2 regions of the Petroclostridium xylanilyticum genome follow, and region 1 is predicted to be linked to the other one. Evidence: riboswitches for the same ligand, from Rfam matches in the RefSeq annotation. Region 1 holds a riboswitch; the other holds the start of a gene.
What was found. A riboswitch is a leader RNA that binds a small molecule or an ion and turns the genes downstream of it on or off. The one in region 1 is predicted to bind cyclic di-GMP.

Region 1 (7,810 bases):
CTAACCTATCCTACTTATCAAATCTGGTTATTTTTTACCCTCTGTATCAAATCTTTTACTTTCTCTTTAATAATATCCCTTGTTTTTCTATAATCTTCTATCGGGCCACCTGACGGGTCAGCAAGCCCCCAATCCTCCCTATGCTTGCATGGTACATAAGGGCATTCTACATTACATCCCATCGTTATTAAGATATCTATTTCTGCTGGTATATCACTTAACAACTTGGGATGATGACCGCTCATATCTACTCCTGCTTCTTCCATCACTTGCACTGCCAATGGTTTTACTTCAGGATAATGTTCTGTTCCTGCCGAATATGCTTCTAATACATCACTTCCTAATTTCTTTGCCCAACCTTCTGCCATTTGAGAACGACAGGAATTGTGGACACATACAAATGCAACTTTCTTTTTCATATGTTATACACCTCTTTCATCAATTTGTTTAAACCAATGTCTTGTGTTGTTGGCTATTCTAACAAGGGTAAGCATCAGCGGCACTTCTACCAATACTCCTACTACAGTGGCAAGGGCTGCTCCTGATTCCAGTCCAAATAATGAGATTGCTACTGCAACCGCAAGTTCAAAGAAGTTACTTGCTCCAATCATCCCCGCCGGTGCTGCAATATCATGGGTAAGTTTCCATGCTTTTGCCCACCCATAAGCAATGAAGAAAATTAGGAATGTCTGGATAATTAATGGTATGGCAATTAATATAATGTGTAGAGGATTACTTAAAATAATTTCTCCCTGGAAAGAGAAAATAATTACTAAAGTAAGTAATAATCCTATAATGGTAATATTATCGAATTTCTTTAAAAAAACATTTTCAAAGTATTCTATTCCTTTATGCCTGATGATATATTTTCTTGATATGTATCCACCTGCTAAAGGAATAACAACAAATAGTACAACAGAGAGAAATAAAGTATCATAAGGTACAGTCACATTGCTTACTCCAAGTAAAAATGCTACAATTGGTGTAAATGCAACTAATAAAATCAAGTCATTGACTGCTACCTGAACTAATGTATAAGCAGGATCCCCTTTTGTTAAATAACTCCAAACAAACACCATGGCGGTACATGGTGCCGCTCCTAATAATACTGCACCAGCAAGATAGTCTGTTGCCAAACCTGGGTCAATCCACTTGCTGAATATTACTTTCAAGAAAAACGCTGCTATGAGATACATTGTAAAAGGTTTAATAAGCCAGTTTGTTACACAGGTAACTGTGAGTCCTTTTGGTTTTTTTGTGGCACTGATAATACTGGAAAAGTCAATCTTGAGCATCATAGGATATATCATAAGCCATATCAATATGGCAACCGGAATAGATACCTGGGCATATTGAAACTTATTTAATGTTTGAGGAACTACAGGAAGTAGTTGACCAATGGCTACCCCTGCTATAATACATAAAGCCACCCATAAAGTTAAATATTTTTCAAAAAAACCTAATCCTTTTGTTTCCTGCATTACTTCTTTATTGCTCATGTTTTATTCCTCCATTTCTCTTAATTTTAAACTTGCCTTGTTTTATTCATCTAATTGTTCACAGGCAGTATTGCCATCCTTGCATTTCTTTAATTTTTCTGTGTCTTTTATGCACTGGTTGTTTATGTTCATTTGATGGTTAAGAAAATCATAAAGCAGACTATTTTGCTGTATAAATTCATCGTCTACCTTATAATAGACCCATTGAGATTTCTTTTCATAAGTAATGATGCCTGCATTTTTTAATTTGTTTAAATGTCTTGAGACATTGGATTGAGTAATACCAAGTATGGCTTCAATCTCACATACGCACAGTTCCCCCTTTCTCAACAAATTTAATATTCTTATTCTGTTTTCATCTCCCAGTGCTTTAAATATTTCAACCAATCTATTCACCACACTTATATATGATTATATTCATTTACACTCATATAATATGCCTAATTTTATATTTTGTCAATATAAGCTCACATTTTATTTGTATTTTTATACTATCATCATAAAATTTTCTAATTCTTATTCAAATTTCTTTTTCTTACGAATAGATAATCCTTTATCTATTGCATCCTGTATAATTTGATGACAACATTTTCCCAAAGGGTTTTTCTTTTGGCACTGTGGATTACTCATAGCCCCAGTAAGTTTTAAAACTTCTTTCATATTATTAGTACCATCTTTTACCACTGCATTTATAACTTGTTCCTCTGTTACTTTACTACAGTAACAAGCGTATGCTGTTGTTCAAATTTTTCAATTTCTAAAGTCCGTGAATAGGGAGTGTGAATAATTCAGGGTAATAAGTTATAACGAATTCTTCTTTCCATATTGCAGGGATTTATGTACTTAAATCTTCGATGGATGTTTAAGTACATAAATCTGCATATCTGCCATATACTATAGAATTTACTTCATTTACAGTACATGCTGTCCAGATAGCATAGTCCTGTATTAGTTTTAAAATATTTCTGTTTAATGGTTTTTATCTGTTCTTTTTCCATACCATCCTCAAAAATATTTACAAGAAAATCTGCTTCCACAAGAATTTGAAAATCTATATCATCTATTTTGCTATAAGTATGATGGTTGCCTATCAAATAACAAACTCTGTCTAAAAAATCTTTACTCAATATAAATTCCTGCAAAATATCACATGCTATAGGTGGCCCTTCTATTTCCTGGTACTTTCCAGCAGATGACGAGTATTTCCTTTCACTTTCCTTAATCCCGATATCATGTAAGATTGCAGCCGCTTCAAGGATTTTAAGTTTTTCTTCCGGGATATTCTCAAGTTCCCCTATGCTTTTTGCAAATCCATACACCTTTAGCGCATGATTAATTCGCTTAACATCACCATCAAAGTATTCTATCATTTTCTTCATGGTAGCACTTACAATATTCACCATATCCTCTCTCCTCTTTTAAAGCCTACACTCATAGTAGGCAAACTCTGTATATATCTCATCGATCCTGTGCTTTATCATGATCTCTTCCTGTGAAGGTTCTACCTTCCTATAGTATAGTGTAGACCTGTTATCTATTTTTTCTCATATTCACTTTTAATATCATTAATTTCCTCATTTTTATCAGCAAATACTGCTGCCATATTTTCTACTGCTTCTGTTTTCCACCTCCTGACCAAATTCGGGTTTAGTTCATATTTGGCGGCTATTTCATTAAAGGCATTTCCTCACGCAAAACTTCAATAACGATTTTTGCTTTAAATTCTGCCGTATGATTTCTTCTTTTCACCTGTGGATAATCTCCTGTTTTTTCGTCTTAATTGCCGCACTTATTATACCAAAATTCACTAAGAAAATCGATTTTCGTTGTCTAAATTTCTATAACCATATTTCTAATACTTTCCTCATCATAAGTCTATGGATTTGCTAATCCGGAGTACAATATTAACCTGGGCTTTAACTATTGTTGACTCGTTAGCAACCTTGCCCCCCTCCTCCAATAAAAATGCAACCAGCTTTTCCTGTGGAAGTATATTGAAAAGAGCCTTCCTTACTACCATGGCCTCTATGGCAGGATGATCTATCTTTATTATCTCATACTGTTCGGGAGATAGTATATCTACCATACGTCTTGCCGCCTCTGGCCCAATTGGTGCCCTCCTGCCCACAATCAATACATCCTGCATGTGAGGCATTTCAAATTCTGACATACGCATGGTAATTTCAACTTTTTTAGTGCTATCTACACTCTTCGACATTTTTTCCCTTCTTCCGTTTGATTTAACGAGAATTTTACCATAATTTGAACAATTTTAGTATTTTAAAATCCAATGAAAAATATATAAATATCATACCTCTCTCATGGATGCCACTTATAATAACCATTTCGGAATCAAGTGGGAAGAGTTCGCCCTTGACCTGCTGGACAAAAGATCAGAAAGAAACAATAGGAGCCTTCCTTCTCTTGTCTGGAAAAGTTCATAATACATCATCGGTTACAACTCCTTTACAAAAGAAGTTAGTATTTTAATACTTATCCCATTTATTCCACCAGATTCATGATATACACATCATATTTTACTATTTCCATTGGCTTATTGCAAATATAAATTGTTTGCATAATGCACATTCTATCCGCTAAAAATATCCTATCCCATTATTTAGAAGGATGGAAAAGAGGTGGATGACAAGTGGAAGATGAAACAAAGGATACGGTTCTTGATAATGAATCTAATTGCACACTTCATTGTTGCAGGATTTTTCTTTTTATTTATCTTTAACAATAAGGGATTCTCCTCCATATATGAGAGCTGTGACCAGAATGTATAAAAAATAAGTTTTAGCAATTCATTGCTCACCTACACTAATGTTTAGAGGTAGGCAAATTCTTGCCTCTCAATACTGCAATCATATTATCCATTCTTTCCCCAACATCCATTTTCCCCGTAATCTCCAATATTATAATTTTGTACAGAAAGACTCTTCCATGGGGACGGTCTCCCAAGCAGATAGCCCTGGGCATACGAAATACCCAACTGTTTTGCGGTATTTAAGTCTTCCTCTGTTTCTATTCCCTCTAAAATAATTATTGAATAACCATCAAATAGTTTTGTTAAATGTTCGATTATTCGTTGTTTTAGTGGGTTTTCTGCTAAACCCGCAGCATAGTAGCAATCCAGTTTAATATAATCAGGGTTTAACTCTACCCAGTGCTGAAAAAAGGAATAGCCTGAACCCATATCATCTACTGCAATTTTTACACCACGCTTCCGCAGTTTGTTAATCACTGATTTTAATGCTTTCCAATCATTGACAGGTTCACTTTCCGATATTTCTATTACCAAAGGAGCGGGGGTAACAAAATGTTCATCCCACCAGGATAAAAACCATTTCTCAAGTAGAGTAGAGGGAAATACGTTTAAGAATAGATTGCTGTTGTAACTCACTGAATTTATTGCCTGAAATAGCAAATAGGAATCAAGTTCAGTTCTGCAGCCCTCTTGTTCTGCCTGCTTAAATATATCCAGAGGAAAAAGTTTATTTAGAGATTTGTTGCGTACAAGAGCCTCATATCCAAGTATCTCTCCAGTTTCTATTTGGCAGATAGGCTGATACCAATGTACTAAATCCGATATATCAATCGTTTGTATTTGCTTTAAAAAATTCACTTTTGTCCACTTCCTTTATGCTAAACATTTCGTTCTGCATAAAATCATTAACCTATTGAGTCTTTTTTTACACACAAAAAAGCAGGCACTATATGAGTTGCCCGCTTCCAGTAATTTATGAATAAGGTGTAAGGTTTAAGCAGCTTTTTGGCTTTCCCTTAAACCACATCCCTTGATCCTTGCCCCTATATCAACTGGCAACCCAACCATCATGGCACTTATATGCTTTAGACTTGTGGCTTTGCGTCCCCGTCTTTCGACGAGTTTGCCTTTTTCAAATATTAAGTTTTAAAGATAGTAACACAGTTCATTTTTATAGTAAAACATTACCATAATATTATTTATTATCTCTATTAACATAGAAATTGGAATCAATTACTTTAATATTATCGTTAATGTTTAAAACGGTATTGCTGTAATAATAAACTGCATCTATTTTTCCATTCCTGTCTAAAACTTTACAGTATGTTGAAATACCAGAAGGTGTCCCAACTATTCCCATTTTTATACACTTTCCTGCAATTAATAGGCCGCCACGCACAATGCTGGACGGCTTTTTAAACAATATAGCATTCTTTGCCATTAAATTGGTCTGGTAACACCCTTTGTCGGCAATTACTACATTACCGTTAGCCTGGATAAATGAAGTTTGTCCATATTCAAAAATTATATCTGCCTCATTTCCATACAATTCTTCTATTTTATTTATATAATCATTTATTTCTGTATAAAGTGTTTTTATTTGCCTTGAATCTTCTATGCACTTTGCATTGACACCAGTTAGTATCCTTTTTACGTCTTCTAAAATTCTAATGAGTTCGTTTGTTTCTTCATCAATGGATAACTTTATTAAATTTTGAATATCTTTCATAAGGTTGTCTAATATATCCTTTTTGCTAATTACAACTTGAAGCAGTTCCCTTCTAATATCTACATGATTCTTTGACATTTCTGACAACTTCGCCACACTTCGACACTCTTTTACCACTTCAAGGATTTGCTTCAATTTAGGCGTAACGCCCAAATAATTTAGCATATTTAAGCCAGCCGATACCTTACTGTTTATAATATTCCCATGGACTCTGATATTGCCTTTTGCATACACATTTGCATGATAGATGTTGCCAAAGACCGTAATATCACCTCCAGCAGAAACCTTCAGATTTTCAGCTATATTCCCTTTGATTACGATGTCACCATCAAAGCGGACATTGCCAGTACCAACATCTACATCATGGGGTACAACCAAAGTAGGGACAACACTTATTACACCTTTTTTATACTCTGGCCTTCCAGGAGAAACGGCCACCACTTTTGTTTCGTTATCTAATAAGACAGCCCCCTTTCCTACTTTGAGTGGTATATTCTTTCCCTCCCTTGCTTTTAATACCTCGCCAGTTACAGTAAATCCATCCCTCCCTGGAAATGCAGGAGCAACCTTTAACGCAAGCACATCTCCAACATTTACAGTAGGAATAATTGTATGAGTCATAAGGTCCACTTTTTTTTTCAGTATCAAAATCAGGATTCCGATAACTTGTATTTTTGAAAAAGAATTTTATTTTACTATTGAAACCATTAATTGGACGCTTCCCTTCTGCTACAACAGCACTTCCTCCGTTAGGTTCACTTATCAATTCATTTATTTTTTCTACATTTATAAATTTAGTGTCAACATTTAATTTTTTCAATTCCTCAAGGCATTGGTCCAAAGTAGCGGCAGGTGGTTGAATTTCATTATAATCTGAACGAATAAATACAACATTTCTGCGTTTTTCGTCTTTAACAAAGTATTTTTTACCAGGAATTTTGTTAATTTCCAGTATTGCCTGCATTTTATCCTTGGATAAGCGGGCTTCAATTTTAGTAACAGGTTCAATCACTGTAGCTTTGAATTCAATCCTGTCGCTGCTTGTCACAATAGCAGCACCAAAAACCTTTTTACCGTTAATATACACATCTATTTTGGGATCATCTACTACTATGGAAGCATATCTACCCTCTTGCAAAGGGTCGGTGACTTCTACCTTGCCAGAAATAATTTCAATGTAACCATCTTTATTCTGCTGTTCTGATAAATCTTCATTTCTATGATTTATAAGTTCTATCTTATATTTCCCTGGTATTTTAACCATACCCCAGAATTTACTATTCGGTGGTTTAATAATATATACTTTCAATTGTTTCTTATCACATTTATAGACCTTTTCAGCCTCTAAAATAGCTTCCTTTACACTACTTGCACTGATTATCATTATACATTTCACCTCTCTTTCTTTATTCGGGAGCCATTTATGTCTAAATTGTTTTAATGCTAAAAAAGCTCTTATGTACCAATTAAACTTTATATCTTAATAATGAAACAAAATATCTATATTGTTACTTTATATGTATATATTTTCTATAATTAGAAATTTTCCTGACTATTTTATACACCAAACTACGATGATATATCATTTCCTTTATTCTACCTAATTATCTAAAATGGAAAAGTCCACCTTATTGCAGGTGGACAGCAGATATATCAAGCAACTTTTACAGGATAATGGTTTTAAGGAAATAGCTATAGCAGGACTAAATGAACATTTTTATGCTATAACTGCAGGTCGGCTGATGGTCCCCAATCGCTGTCACGCTTCATCCATTCTATAATCACCATTTTGCCATCATCCTTCAATGCCCA
Region 2 (7,810 bases), on a different contig from region 1:
TCTCTTTCCCGCAAGTCTTCTTCTAATTTCCTCCGCTCTGTCAAATCATTAACCAGAGCCATACAGACTTTTTTCCCCCTGTACGAATAAAGCTGCAGGTTTACTTCGACCGGATAAGACGAACCATCCTTGCGGCGGTGTATGGTATTGTAGAATAACCTCTCTTTTTCTCTTTTTAGCAGGGGCTCAATGAGCTTCCTAAAAATTTGCGCCTCTATTTCCGGCTTTATATCAAGGGGGGTCATATTTGCAAGCTCTGCCATGGTATATCCCAGATTTTCTCTGGCGCCGCGATTTACCATGATAAATTCTAAAGTTTCCGGATCGAAAATATAGATTTCATTCATGGAATGTTCCACAATCTGCTGGTACAGACCGGTACGCATACTTTCTCCATGAAGTTTCAGTGCCATATCAATTACAGTAATTAGAATATGTTCACCGGCATTTTTCGCCACAAAACCATACTTTGCAACAGAACGGATTTTCCCAATAATTTTTTCCTCAGTATGAGCGAAAAGAAAAACTACTGGAAGGTCACAGTACTGCTGGATTTCAGCCGCCGTTTCCGCTCCATCCATTCCTTTTCCAAGCTCTATGTCCATCAGGATAAGGTCATAACACAGCCCCTGGCAACTTTTTATCTTCCCCAGGGCTTCTTCGCCGTTTCGGACAATCTCCGTGTTATAACCATTTCTTTTTAACATGTTGGAAACTATAGCTGCGCTTGTTTCGTTGTCGTCTACAATCAGAATTCTTTTTTGGGATTCCATCTTCCAAAAAAACACCTCCAAAAACAGTCAATCCAATACCTGCTCTTTTATCTATTTTTATACATCGTCACATACCGCCCTTGCAAATACTTCTCAAAGTCAGCAACTTGCATAGGCTTTGCCCAAAAGTATCCCTGGCCGTATTCACAATTTATATTCTTTAAGAAGTTTACCTGTTCCTCTGTCTCAACCCCTTCTACAATAACAGTTAGCCCTAATTCTTTAGCCATTGATATTACTGTTCTAATTATTTTCTCATCCCTGCTTTTCCTTATATTGTTTATAAAAATTTTATCGATTTTTATTTTATCTACCTCCAGGTTTAAAAGCATAGCCAAGGAGGAATAACCCGTACCGAAATCGTCCATGGCTATTTTTATCCCCAGTCCTTTTATTTTTCGCAGGTTTTCAGCGATTACCTCCATATTGCCCGTCGAAACGCTCTCAGTAATTTCAAATTCTAAGTTTTTACCTTCTATGCCGTAAGAAGCAATAATATTTTCAACCTCTCGGGTAAAGTTTCTGTTTTCCAGCTGTTTTAACGAAATATTAATGGCAATGGGAATGGGATTAAATTCTTTTTTTCGGAAACTTTGAATAAAACGGCACACCTCTTTCAGAACGTATGTACCGATCTCGTGGATCAAGCCCGTTTCTTCTGCTAAGGGAATAAACTTATCCGGCGGTACAAGACCAAAAACTTCATTTTCCCATCTTACAAGCGCTTCTGCAGTTGACTGCCTGTTTTCAATAATATTAACAATAGGCTGCAAATTAAGGATTAATTCCTCTTTTTCCAGTGCCTTTTTCAAATGGTTTTCGAGTAAAAAACGTTCATGAATTTCTTTTTCCATTTCTGCCTCAAAAAACCTTATATTATACTTCCCATCTCTGGTTTCTTTTGCCTTATACATGGCAATATCAGCATTTTTCAACAAAGTGCCAGCATCTTCTCCATCGGCAGGGTAACAGGCGATACCTATGCTGGCTGACAAATAGAACTCATGATTATCGATGACATAAGCAGTCTTTAAGTTCTGTAGTAATCGATGCCCCATGGTGTACAGTTCATCTTTTGAACAAGTAGAAGAAACGATTATGGCAAATTCGTCACCACCGTACCGGGCAAGCAAACAGTTTTCAGGGGCTGCTTCTTTTAGCCGTCTCGCAGCCTCTTCGATAACTCTGTCACCTGTCTGATGACCCAATGTATCATTTATTTCTTTAAAATTGTCAACGTCGATAAAAAGCAGGGCAAACCTGCTTTTTGTCCTGTATGAAGCTTGGATAAGCCTGTCCAGCTGCTCCATAAAATATTTCTTATTGTATAAGCCTGTTAAAAAATCCCTAATGACAAGATTTTTCATCTTTTCAAATATTTTTACCGTCTTGTTTTTTAGCTTTTCTTCGCGTTCTATATCCTTTACAGTGGCAAAGATTAAGCCTTTTTCTACAAACAATTCTACTTCTGCCAAAAATTTTCTTCCGCACTTCCTCTGATGCACCCAACGAAAACGGTAGTAACCCGATTCTTTGGCCTGATTAATCATTTCCCTGCCTTTGACGACCGAGCTTGTCCCATCAGGCTGACTGGCGGGCGACAAAGAGTATGGCGTCAAGCCCAGCAGTTCCTCTTTTTTCTCATAGCCGAAGACTTTTACTGCTTTCTGGTTGCAAAGGATAATCCTTTCCCCTTCTATAACATAAAAAGGGAGGGGAAAATATTCTATTACCTCACTGGCAGTTATATCCGCAATCTTGTCGTCTTTGCTTTGCACTTATCCATTCCCCCTTCCCATTTTTTAGAGATTTTTAAGCAGCAGAACCGGAGGTTCTACTGCTTTGACATCACACCTTGAACCTGTTTACAGTATTCATTAAGCCTTCAGCAATGGAAGCCAGGTTTTGAGCTGTAGAAGCCACTTCTTCCGAAGAAGCCGTCAATTCTTCCGAGGAAGCCGCAACCTCTTCTGTGGCAGCGGAATTTTCTTCTGTGACGGCACTGACCTGTTCCACCCTGGTCATAACCTGATCCTTGGATTTGACTATTTCATCCATGGCGCTGTAGGTTTTCTTCATGAGCGGGGCAATATTTTCAACGGAAAGGATGATGTCGCCAAAAGATTGCACCGTCTGCTCTACGGACTGGGCCTGGCTTTTGATGAAGCCCTCCACATCTTCCGAGGTTTTGATGACCTCATCGGTATCTTTATTGATGGATGCCACCAGGTTGGTAATTTCGCTGGCTGATTTTCGCGATTCTTCTGCCAGCTTTCTCACTTCTTCTGCAACCACAGCAAAGCCTCTGCCGTGTTCACCAGCCCTCGCCGCTTCAATGGCTGCGTTCAGGGCGAGAAGGTTCGTCTGTTCCGCTATCCCGGTAATGATCTCCGTTATCCCGCTGATTTGCTTGACGGAGCCCGTCAGATTTTTCACCTTGCTTACAACCACCTCAAAGGAGTTCCTGATTTCATTGATGGATTTAATGAGCTTGTCCATTTCCTCCTTGCCTTTGTTTGCCCTTTCGGCTGTGGTATCCGTCTCATCCTTCACATTTTGCAGTTCTTTGTAGACATTCTCGATATTCCTTGTCAACTCCGACAAGGAAGCAACAATCTCTTGAATGTCCTGGACCTGGGAAGTTGCCCCTTGTGCCACCTGCTGCATGGTGCTGACCAGTTCCTGGGTAGCAGAGGTCATCTCTTCAGAAACAGCCGCCAAGCTTTGGGAATGCCCGGTGACATTCTCGGAATTTTCCCTTACTTCCTTTAAGGCTCTTTTCAGATTATCAACAACTATAGCTAAGGAGCTGTTCATCCGGGCAAATTCGTTCTTGCCGTTTTTTTTTCCAGTCTCACAGTAAAATCATATTCAGACAATTTGGCAAGGACATCATTGATCTGCGCCATGGAACCTCTGATGAGCCTGGAGAGGATGAGTACGCAAGCAATAAATACTGCCGTGAGGACCACAAATAACAAGATAAAGATTTTCTTAGCACTTTCGTAACCGCTGTTTGCCTTATTAACTACTCCTTTAGCTGTTTCGGCATTCAAGGCCGCCAATTCATCAATGTTTTTCTGGATATCAGCCGCATATGCGCGCATTTGATTGATTTGCACCTCCGATACAGCATTGCCGGTTTTTAAAGCTTCTAACAGCTGTCCTGCATCTTTTATATAGGATTTATAGCCGCTTTCTATATTTTGCAGCAGCCTTCGCTCCTCCTCATTTAAAGCAAAACCCTTATATTCTTCTATTTTTTTATTCAAACTTTCCTGTTTGTCTGCCACTGCATGGGCAACTTCTTCATTATACTGTCCGGCATAAAGCATTTGCGTCATATTAAGCCGCATGATATATAGCTCTGTTTCTAATTGTTTCAGGGCAAGAGATACAAGCATTCTATCCTTATACAGGCTGTTCATATCGTTGCTTAATACTTTCATGTTATTCAGAGCAGTAAAAGAAATTCCCCCAACAGCAAAAACAGTAAAAATCATCAAAACAAAAATAAAAGTAGTAATTTTGACATTTTTCAGGATATTACTGCTCTTTTCGCCTTTACTATGATTTTCGCTTTTCATTTTACTTTCCTCCCTGTAGTTATATATTGTCTTTAGAGCTTATGATTTTAGGCACTCATTTCTTTCAGCTTATCTTTTTCGTCCTCTGAAAGCACAGCATATAGTTCCAAAACTCTTTTACTTTTCTCCCTCCTCGAGTTTAAACCTTAATCAAATCATCTACGCACACAAAAAGCCCCTGTGCACCAGTTGCAAAGAGGCTCCAATGCAGCCGGCTGCCATAGAATTATGCTGCTCCATAGGCCCTTGGCTTTGCGTCCCTGCCTTTCGACAAGTTTGCCTTTGATATATTTATGTACACCATGTTGTGGCTATGGCCGTATTCAATCTTATGGTAATATTATACTTTTTTTCAACGAGTTTCTTTGTTTTTCTTGATATTTCTCGTTAATTTTACATCATATGACTTTTTTATAATATCTCCCTTGCCTCAACCCCCGCCTTCAATACAAACACCACCTCCACCAGCGACTTTACCCGTATCTACTCCACCAATGCCGCAAATAAATCCTCGTTAAACTCCTTCAGCAAATCCTGGCCCCGAAGCATTTTTCCAATCTCTCGAACCCTTGAAAGGTTTTCCTTTCTCATAATCTTTACCTATGCAAAGTCTTTTTTTTGCAGTTTGGCGGTTGTCTCTTCTCGGTAATGCTATTTTTTAGCAAGCTCCTGCTCCATCTCCAAACCCGACTTGAATTTTATGAGAATCTTGTCCTTTGAAACGACCTTAATGCTTTGTATAAGCTGCCTGACAAGCTGGTTGTCAAATCCAGATAATTTGCAGTCTGCGGTGTTCAGAAACTTCTTCATATCCTCGATTCTTCGCTGGAAGCTGTCTTGCCTGGCTTGCTGCTCGGTATACTGTGTTTTTATCTCCTGAAGCTCTTTCAGCTCGGCAGAGATTTTGGCATAGTGCTCGTCAAAGTCTGTATTATCTGCTCCACATCTTGCATTTTCCTCTACGAAGCCTATCATCTCTTTTTTTAATTCCGCGATCCTTTCCTCAATTTTTGCTATGTCCATCCGTTTCGCCCGGTTGCTCATTACCAGCTGAATATTAGACTGGAGAGTGTCCACAAAATCTTCTTTGTCCTGTATGAGCGAATTGAAAGCATCCATAATGGCCCTATGTAAAACTTCTTCGTCGATGGTCGGGGACTTTTGGCAGTGTTTTTTCCCGTACTCCAGCCTGTTTAAGCACCGCCACACAATCCTTTTCTCGCTGTAGGCAGTCCAGGAAACCCGTCTGTAAGGCTTGCCGCACTCCCCGCATGTCAACAATTCGGTGAGAGCATATATTGAGCTGTATTTCCCGCTGTCGGTTTTGGCTCTTTTTTCTGCTGTCTTTTTAATGTTAGCCCGGCGTGCTTTTTCTTCCTGTATCCGGTGAAACAAGTCTTTGGAAATTATGGCCGGATGGCTGTCCTCCACATAATATTGTGGGACAATTCCATTGTTTTTAACTCTTTTCTTTGTGAGGTAGTCTACGGTGTAGCTTTTTTGCAGCAAGGCATCTCCCATATACTTCTCGTTGGAGAGCATGTTGTTGATGGTAGTAGTAGACCATTGGTTCTTTCCGGTAACGGTTTTAATGCCGTTTTCCTCTAGGTACTTTTTGATTTGGGTAATGCTTAGACCCTCTAAATACAGCCTGAAAATCAGCCTTACTATTTCTGCTTCCTCCGGCACTATCACCAATTCACCGGCCTCATTCTTTGTATAACCTAAAAACTTATTATGATTGACCATAACCTGTCCTTTTTCGAACCGGCGGACCACGCCCCACCTTGTGTTGGTGCTTAAGGATCGGCTTTCTTCCTGGGCGAGGCTTCCGAGGATGGTGATGAGAAATTCTCCGGTACTGTCCAGGGTGTTGACATTTTCTTTTTCGAAGAACACGCCGATGTTTTTTTCTTTCAGTTTCCGTATGTATTGAATGCAGTCAAGGGTGTTTCGTGCAAAACGGCTGATGGATTTTGTCAGCACCAGGTCAATCTTGCCTGCCATGCAGTCTTCAATCAATTTATTGAATCCTGTCCTGTTTTTTGTGCTGGTACCGGATATGCCATAGGCTAAGGGCACAAAATCCCTCGCCACCGAACCGTACGTACACCTCTCGACGTATACGGCTCTCCGTTAATAATTACCATATCATTTTAAAATTCAAATTAACTATGTATTGCCTTATGGCAATCCTCGCATACCACTAATGTTTTTCTATTTTTGATTTTCATTATCTGCTCCCAAAGCTTATTGCCTTCTAGTCCCTTTACACTTGAAACATGGTGAACCTCATAATTAGACTTTCCCCTGCTACCGCAAAGCTCGCAAACTCCTGCTTGCAGTCTTGCTCTAATAGTAGCATTGGTATTTACAGAATAAATGTGTCTAACAATATTATCATCACAGAACCCTTTGCAATCTTGAAGTTTTACAATTCTCTTTTCTCGTGTTTTACCTTTTTCTGTTTTATATTTTATTGCCCAACCTTTGCCGCTTTTATATTTGTCAATTACTTTACTTATTGAAGAATTATGCTTTCCTGCTAAAGTTGCAAGGCAGCTATATTCCATCAAGTATTGAAAATAATTAAGTTTATTATAATTGTTGGCTAGGTGGTAATAATTGAGTATTCCACGAATTTCAGCATTGTATCTTTCCAAGATTTCTTGGTCTGGGAGATATAGCCATCCTTTTCTGTGTATCGGGTGAAACTTTTTAGCTTTGCTCTGTCTAATGATACCTTTATCAAACATAAACTTTTCTATCTTCTCTAAAGGAACTAATAATTCTACAGTGCCATTCAGCTGACGTTTCTTGTGTCCTAATGAATTAGTTGATATTTGTTGATTACGTCTAACTGAAATGTCATATCCTAAGAACCTAACTTTTTCACTACTGTGAGTAATCAAAGTCTTTTCATCACTTAAGGTAAGCTTTAATTCATCATTTAGAAATTCTCTTAATTGTTCTTTAATTTTAATGCAATCTTCTTTATTTCCTCTTACTGCTATTAAAAAGTCATCAGCATATCTTACAAAAGCTATATTTTTATCCGTTTGTGATTTATAGGGTAATTTCAAAAGTTTCTTACTATATTCATTAATTCTTGAAATCAGAACCGGTTTTTCTTCATCAGTAGCATTTTTAAGTTTCTGCTGTAACCAATATCTTTTCCCTCTAATCTCGTCGTATGTTGGATTTACACACCTTGTTGCCGGCTTATCGAAGTTTTGTTTAATCTCCATGATTTTATTATCCAATTCATTCAGATAAATATTGGCAAGTATTGGGGATAAAATCCCTCCTTGAGGTGTTCCAGAATATGTTTGGTTATATCTGAAATCCTCTATATATCCTGCCTTTAGAAAACTACGAATAATGTTTATAAACTTACTGTCTTTAATTTTTCTTTGTAATATTTCAATAAGCTTATCATGGTCAATATTA

Region 2: another riboswitch for cyclic di-GMP. It lies ahead of CIB29_RS19315 (MCP four helix bundle domain-containing protein); the one in region 1 lies ahead of CIB29_RS00270 (EAL domain-containing protein).

What each region holds. Positions count from the first base shown of each region.
Region 1 covers NZ_NPML01000002.1:30,172-37,981, reverse strand. The annotation lists gene CIB29_RS00300 (arsenate reductase ArsC) at 18-419, opposite strand; gene arsB (ACR3 family arsenite efflux transporter) at 423-1,499, opposite strand; gene CIB29_RS00290 (ArsR/SmtB family transcription factor) at 1,542-1,898, opposite strand; partial or broken gene CIB29_RS00285 ((2Fe-2S)-binding protein) at 2,016-2,231, opposite strand; gene CIB29_RS00280 (HD domain-containing protein) at 2,408-2,902, opposite strand; gene CIB29_RS00275 (hypothetical protein) at 3,367-3,717, opposite strand; gene CIB29_RS00270 (EAL domain-containing protein) at 4,372-5,127, opposite strand; cyclic di-GMP riboswitch class I at 5,321-5,407, opposite strand; gene CIB29_RS00265 (FapA family protein) at 5,465-6,619, opposite strand; partial or broken gene CIB29_RS19365 (flagellar assembly protein A) at 6,663-7,262, opposite strand; gene CIB29_RS18775 (hypothetical protein) at 7,721-7,810, opposite strand, start outside.
Region 2 covers NZ_NPML01000027.1:108,891-116,700, reverse strand. The annotation lists gene CIB29_RS16375 (GGDEF domain-containing response regulator) at 1-773, opposite strand, end outside; gene CIB29_RS16370 (sensor domain-containing protein) at 821-2,551, opposite strand; gene CIB29_RS19320 (methyl-accepting chemotaxis protein) at 2,622-3,590, opposite strand; gene CIB29_RS19315 (MCP four helix bundle domain-containing protein) at 3,587-4,360, opposite strand; cyclic di-GMP riboswitch class I at 4,564-4,651, opposite strand; gene CIB29_RS16355 (recombinase family protein) at 5,012-6,442, opposite strand; gene ltrA (group II intron reverse transcriptase/maturase) at 6,529-7,810, opposite strand, start outside.